2 regions of the Pseudoalteromonas sp. PAST1 genome follow, and region 1 is predicted to be linked to the other one. Evidence: predicted binding sites of a transcription regulator. Region 1 holds the regulator's gene; the other holds the start of a gene.

Region 1 (3,434 bases):
TTTTAGACACTGGCGGCCGTGTTGATCGTTTCAACAAGCGCTTCGGTGCACTTAGCAGCAAGAAGTAATCTCTGCTGTTTAGTTAAAAAAAGCACCTTAGGGTGCTTTTTTTATGCCTGAAATTCTAACGCCGCCACTCACTTATCATCTTGACTTATGTATCTTGCATAACTATTTCTGGCTGTTATGCCCATTATGTCGCTAATTTTGCAGACAAAGTGCCACCCCTTGGCTATATTCTTTTTTGTATAAATGAGTATACCAATCCGCAATAATACTTAATCATTTTGAGGGATTAAACCTGTCGCTACCTGCGTTAAAAATTTCTGATTTAGAACACAACTAAATAACGAAATTTTTGCCTTGCTATCAACAAGGTTTCATTGCCTCAAAATAGACTACTTAATTAAGCGTATTGGTATCTAAAAGTTATTAGAAATAATAAATTTAAATAACTTTGTTAGCAAATGCTGTGAACTTCGTTGAAATGGCTGTTTTGGGCTAATTTCGGCTAATTGCAGTGTACGTGCGTATAAAATACAACAACACGTGCTTAAAAGGTCATAAATAGATGAATCTTTATGTCTGATTAATCGCAACTATGCACAGAAATTGTTGGGAAATCCTTTAAAATTAAGCGATATAGCATATAACAGGATAGACCTGATAATACTTGGAATTTTTATACATTACAGGTATCGTACTGATGCAAGCTCTCTCACTTTTTAACTTTTTGCAGGATACTATCGCGTTATGTCAGATTTTCGTGAACAAGCATTACATTACCACGCTCACCCCGTTCCAGGTAAAATTAGTGTTGAACTAACCAAGCCAGCCGAAACGGTTAACGATCTCGCTTTAGCTTATAGCCCAGGTGTGGCTGAACCAGTCCGTGAAATTGCTGCTGATCCAGCAAACGCCTATAAATACACAGGCAAAGGCAACATGGTTGCAGTTATTTCAAACGGTACCGCAATTTTAGGTTTAGGTAACTTAGGTCCGCTTGCATCAAAACCTGTAATGGAAGGTAAAGCCTTACTATTCAAACGTTTTGCTGGCCTTGACTCAATTGATATTGAAGTTAAACACCGCACAACAGAAGATTTCATTAATACGGTTGCTAACATCGCTGATACGTTTGGTGGTATCAACCTAGAAGATATTAAAGCGCCTGAGTGTTTTGAAATCGAAAAAGCACTTATCGAGCGCTGTGATATTCCCGTTTTCCACGATGACCAACATGGTACCGCTATTGTTACAGCTGCTGGTATGCTTAATGCCCTTGAAGTGCAAGGCAAAGATATCGAAGATGCTATCATCGTATGCTTAGGTGCTGGTGCTGCTGCTGTTGCTTGTATGGAGCTTTTAATTAAGTGTGGTGCACTGCGTGAACACATTTATATGCTTGACCGTAAAGGTGTGATCCATACACGTCGTGATGACTTAAACGAGTATAAGCAATTATTTGCTAACAACACCGATAAGCGTACATTACAAGATGTTATTGCTGATGCTGATGTATTCGTTGGTGTATCAGGTCCTAACCTGTTAACTGCAGATGATCTTAAGCTGATGGCAGACAAGCCAGTTGTGTTTGCATGTTCAAACCCAGATCCTGAGATTGCTCCAGAAGTTGCACATAGCGCGCGTAACGATTTAATTATGGCAACGGGTCGTTCAGATTTCCCTAACCAAGTAAATAACGTGCTTTGTTTCCCATTCATTTTCCGTGGCGCGTTAGATGTTCGTGCAACGGCAATTAATGATGAAATGAAAATTGCTGCAGTTCATGCTATTCGTGGCATCGCGAAAGAGCCTGTACCAAGTGAAGTATTAAAAGCGGCTGGCGTTGAGTCACTTGAGTTTGGTGCCGAGTACATCATTCCTAAGCCTATGGATCCGCGTTTATTACCACGTATTGCACGTGCTGTTGCTGAAGCGGCTGTAGAGTCGGGTGTGGCGCAAATCGATATGCCAGAAGATTACATGCGTTAAACTTAATTAGCCTTAGGTATAACGCTCAATAAAAAACTCAGCCTAGGCTGAGTTTTTTTATATCTGCGATTATCGGCGGTGATCCGATGGCCGAAATACTTATTCTGAATCAAGCACTGGGATATCTAATCCCATTTCTTGCATAATTCTTTTAACTTCTTCAGGTACCTTTTCAGGGTTGTCTTTACGTAGGTCGTCATCATTTGGTAATGGTTGACCTGTAAAAGCATGTAAGAAAGCTTCACACAATAACTCACTGTTCGTCGCATGACGCAGGTTATTGATCTGGCGGCGTGTACGCTCGTCAGTTAATACTTTTAATACGTTAAGTGGGATTGATACGGTAATCTTTTTTACTTGTTCTGATTTTTTACCGTGTTCTGCATATGGGTGAATGTATTCACCGTTCCATTTAGCCATAAGTTGTTTCGTTGCCTCGGTTGTCAGTGATTTACGCCTTATTCACAGCGCAAGATGCGGAAATTCTATCTCTTTAAAAAAGATAGTCAAATACTAGTTATTTGGCCATCTAGTGGTGTAAATGTATAAACTTCTATGTGTAAGCGATAAATGCTTTGACTTCTCATATTTGATCATCTAACCTTTTAGACGTCTAAACATCCAATTAAAGAATAGGTGATGAAATGAGCGAAAAAAATAAAGCGACGATTGCTGTTCGTCACGGCATTGAAGCCGATAAACATCATGGTGCGGTTGTGCCTCCTTTATACTTATCAACCACCTATTCGTTTGCTGATTTTGATACTAAGCGCCAGTATGACTATGGTCGCAGCGGTAATCCAAATCGCGATATCTTAGCTGAAACCTTAGCTGAGCTTGAAGGTGGTGCTAAAGGTATTATCACTGCAACAGGTATGTCTGCTGTGCATTTAGCCACTCAGCTGTTAAACAGTGACGACACGTTAGTGATCCCACATGACTGTTATGGCGGTAGTTATCGTTTATTCACCTCGCTTGAAAAGCGTGGCCTGTTAAAACTAAAAGTTTTGGATTTAACTAAATCTGAAAATCTCCAAGAAATTTTAGCGATTAAACCTAAGTTGATTTGGATTGAAACGCCAAGTAACCCAATCTTGCGTTTAACAGATATTAAAGCAATCACTAGTATTGCTAAGCAGTGTGGTGCTTTGGTTGCGGCTGATAACACCTTCTTATCACCTGCATTACAAAACCCAATTGAGTTTGGTGTTGATATTGTTGTGCACTCAACCACTAAATACATCAATGGTCACTCTGATGTAGTGGGCGGTGCAGTGATTGCTGCAACGCAAGAGCTAGGCGACGAGCTTGCTTGGTGGGCGAATAATATCGGTATTATTGGTGCACCATTTGACAGCTACTTAACGCTTCGTGGTTTACGTACTTTAAATGTACGCCTAAAGCAGCACCAAGAGAATGCTTTTGCCATTGCTGAGTAT
Region 2 (3,434 bases), on a different contig from region 1:
ACTTAATAGTATAGATCATAATGGAGTGAGTGATAGCAAAGCTTAATACAACAAAAAAGCCCCTGAGTAGGGGCTTTTTGAGTATCAGCTAATTAGCCAATTTTTTTGTATTTAATACGCTTAGGTTGTGCCGCTTCTGCGCCTAAGGTTTTCTTCAACCATTCTTCATACTCTGTGTAGTTACCATCGAAGAAGTTAATTTGGCCTTCGTCACGGTAATCAAGAATATGTGTAGCAATACGGTCAAGGAACCAACGGTCATGCGAGATACACATTACACAGCCAGGGAACTCTAAAATAGCGTTCTCAAGTGCACGTAGTGTTTCAACGTCTAGGTCATTGGTTGGCTCATCCAGTAGTAATACGTTGCCACCTGCTTTTAATAGCTTAGCTAGGTGTAAACGGTTGCGCTCACCACCTGATAGGTCTTTAACGAATTTTTGTTGGTCGTTACCTTTGAAGTTAAAGCGGCCAACATAGGCACGGCTTGGGAATTCAAAGTTACCAATTTTTAATACGTCTTGGCCGTTAGAGATTTCTTGGAAAACAGTGTTGCTTTCGTCCATGTCGCCACGGAACTGATCAACCGTTGCAAGCTCAACAGTGTCACCAACAATGATCTCACCACTATCTGGCGTTTCTTCACCACTTAGCATTTTGAATAGCGTTGATTTACCCGCACCATTGGCACCGATAATACCTACGATAGCGCCTTTCGGCATTGCAAAGTTTAGGTCATCGATTAATACGCGGTCGCCAAAGCTCTTCTTCAGGCCTTTCACTTCGATAACTTGATCACCTAAGCGTGGACCCGGTGGAATGAATAGTTCATTCGTTTCGTTACGCTTTTGGTAATCGTTTTGCTGAAGCTCAGAGAACTGTGCCATACGTGCTTTAGACTTAGCTTGACGGCCTTTCGGGTTTGAACGAACCCATTCAAGTTCTTGCGCGATTGATTTTTGACGTGCTTTTTCAGATTTCTGTTCTTGTTGTAAACGTAAATCTTTTTGCTCAAGCCACGATGAGTAGTTACCTTCCCAAGGAATACCTTCACCACGGTCAAGCTCTAAAATCCAACCTGCTACGTTATCTAAGAAGTAACGGTCGTGGGTTACAGCAACCACGGTACCTTCGTAGTCGTGTAAGAAACGCTCTAACCAAGCAACTGACTCAGCGTCTAAGTGGTTGGTAGGTTCGTCAAGAATAAGCATATCTGGTTTTTCAAGTAGTAAACGACAGATCGCAACACGGCGACGCTCACCACCCGAAAGGTGTTCAATTTTTGCATCCCAAGGTGGAAGGCGTAATGCATCAGCTGCACGTTCTAACACGTTGTCGATATTGTGACCGTCGTGCGCTTGGATGATAGCTTCAAGTTCGCCTTGCTCTTTAGCAAGCGCATCGAAGTCAGCACCGTCCATTGCATACTCGTTGTATACTTCATCAAGGCGGTTTAGTGCATTTTTAACTTCGCTTACTGCTTCTTCTACTGTTTCGCGAACTGTTTTGCTTTCGTCTAGTACAGGTTCTTGCGGTAAGTAACCGATTTTAGTGCCTGGTTGAGGGCGAGCTTCACCTTCAAAGTCTTGGTCAACACCAGCCATAATGCGAAGTAACGTTGATTTACCTGCACCGTTTAGACCTAGCACACCAATTTTTGCGCCTGGGAAAAAGTGTAAAGAAATATCTTTTAAGATAGTGCGCTTAGGTGGCACAACCTTAGAAACTCGACTCATCGAGAATATAAACTTATCTGGTAACACCATGAAAGGAGCCTTCAATTTATAAGAAAAATTAACAGCAAGTATTGTATACCCAAACTACCTCAAAATACAGAATTCAGCGTTTATGATAGGCTTATCATCAAGGTGTTATTTACTCAAAGAGTCATACATTTTAATTAATGACCACTCAGAAATACTACTTCATTTGGACATCTAAACATCTAGAGGTTGAAATTTCTAACTATCCGTTCATAATTAGCAGTCAGATAAGTATGCTCGGAGCCAGCTATGCCCATTACAGTAAAAGATGAATTGCCTGCCATTGCAAAGTTACGTCAAGAAAACGTGTTTGTTATGCCAAAAAGTCGCGCTAAAACGCAAGAAATTCGCCCAATGCGTTTGGCCATCTTAAACTTAATGCCAAACAAAGTTGAAACCGAAGTGCAGTTTATTCGCTTGTTAGCAAACTCACCGCTGCAAGTTAATGTTGAGCTGTTGCGCTTAGATACCCATCGCACCAGTAGTAACTCTGAGCAGCACATGGATACGTTTTATCGTTATTTTTCAGAAGTGAAAGATAATAACTACGATGCCATGATCATAACAGGCGCGCCGCTTGCTCATTTAGAGTATGACGAAGTTGCCTACTGGGACGAACTAAAAATTATTTTAGATTGGGCTGAGCAGCATGTGACGTCTACGCTGTTTTCGTGTTGGGCGGCCCATGCGGGGCTTTATCATCACTATGGTCTTAAACGTGATCTGAAACCAAACAAATTAAGCGGTGTTTTCACCCATAAAAGTTATTTTGACCATGCAGCGCTAACGCGTGGCTTTGATGATACCTTTTTAGTGCCACACTCTCGTTATGGTCATATTGATATAGATAAGATCACTGCCTGCGAAGAGCTGGTGGTGTTAGCCGGATCAGAGCGAGTTGGTGCTTACTTAATTAAAAATAAATCAGGCAGCCAAGTGTATATTACTGGCCATCCAGAGTACGATGCTCATACTTTAAAAGGGGAGTATTTACGCGACCAAGAAAAATCAGCGGATGCGCCTAAGCCAGAAAACTACTTCCCTGACGATAACCCAGACAACGAACCGTCGAAAACGTGGCAAAGCCATGCCTTTTTATTGTTTTCGAATTGGTTAAACTATTATGTGTACCAAACTACACCGTATGATATTAACTTAGTTAGCCAAGATGTAAGGACTAACAACTATGCCGAGTAATGCAGTGAATAAACGCGAACAATTAACCGAGGCGCTAAAACAGCGAATTTTAATCCTCGATGGCGCGATGGGCACCATGATCCAAGAATATAAATTAGAAGAACAGGATTATCGCGGTGAGCGCTTTAAAGACTGGCATGTACTTATTAAAGGCAATAACGATTTATTAAGCCTAACTCAGCCAAAAATCATTGCTGATATTCACCGTGCTTACTTAGAAGCCGGTGCCGATATCATCGAAACGAATACCTTTAATGCCACGACTATTTCGATGGAAGATTACGACATGGCGAGCCTTAGCCGCGAAATCAACTTCGAGTCAGCGAAGCTTGCACGCAGCGTGTGTGATGAACTTGAAGCAAAAGATCCTAGCAAACCGCGTTATGTAGCCGGTGTACTTGGGCCAACGTCAAAAACCTGTTCTATTTCACCAGATGTAAATGACCCAGGTTATCGTAATATCAACTTTGATAA

Evidence for each region. Region 1 encodes MetJ, which represses methionine synthesis genes. Its sites were predicted from a motif close to TAGACGTCTAGACGTCTA; they were not measured.
Region 2: L1272_RS02220 (homoserine O-succinyltransferase) is a predicted target of MetJ. The motif match lies at 1,931-1,948, and genes of this name have one in related genera.

What each region holds. Positions count from the first base shown of each region.
Region 1 covers NZ_JAKGBH010000058.1:19,468-22,901, forward strand. The annotation lists gene rpmE (50S ribosomal protein L31) at 1-68, shown strand, start outside; gene L1272_RS19875 (malic enzyme-like NAD(P)-binding protein) at 754-1,995, shown strand; gene metJ (met regulon transcriptional regulator MetJ) at 2,095-2,415, opposite strand; gene metB (cystathionine gamma-synthase) at 2,640-3,434, shown strand, end outside.
Region 2 covers NZ_JAKGBH010000003.1:101,695-105,128, reverse strand. The annotation lists gene ettA (energy-dependent translational throttle protein EttA) at 93-1,766, opposite strand; gene L1272_RS02220 (homoserine O-succinyltransferase) at 2,013-2,960, shown strand; gene L1272_RS02215 (homocysteine S-methyltransferase family protein) at 2,950-3,434, shown strand, end outside.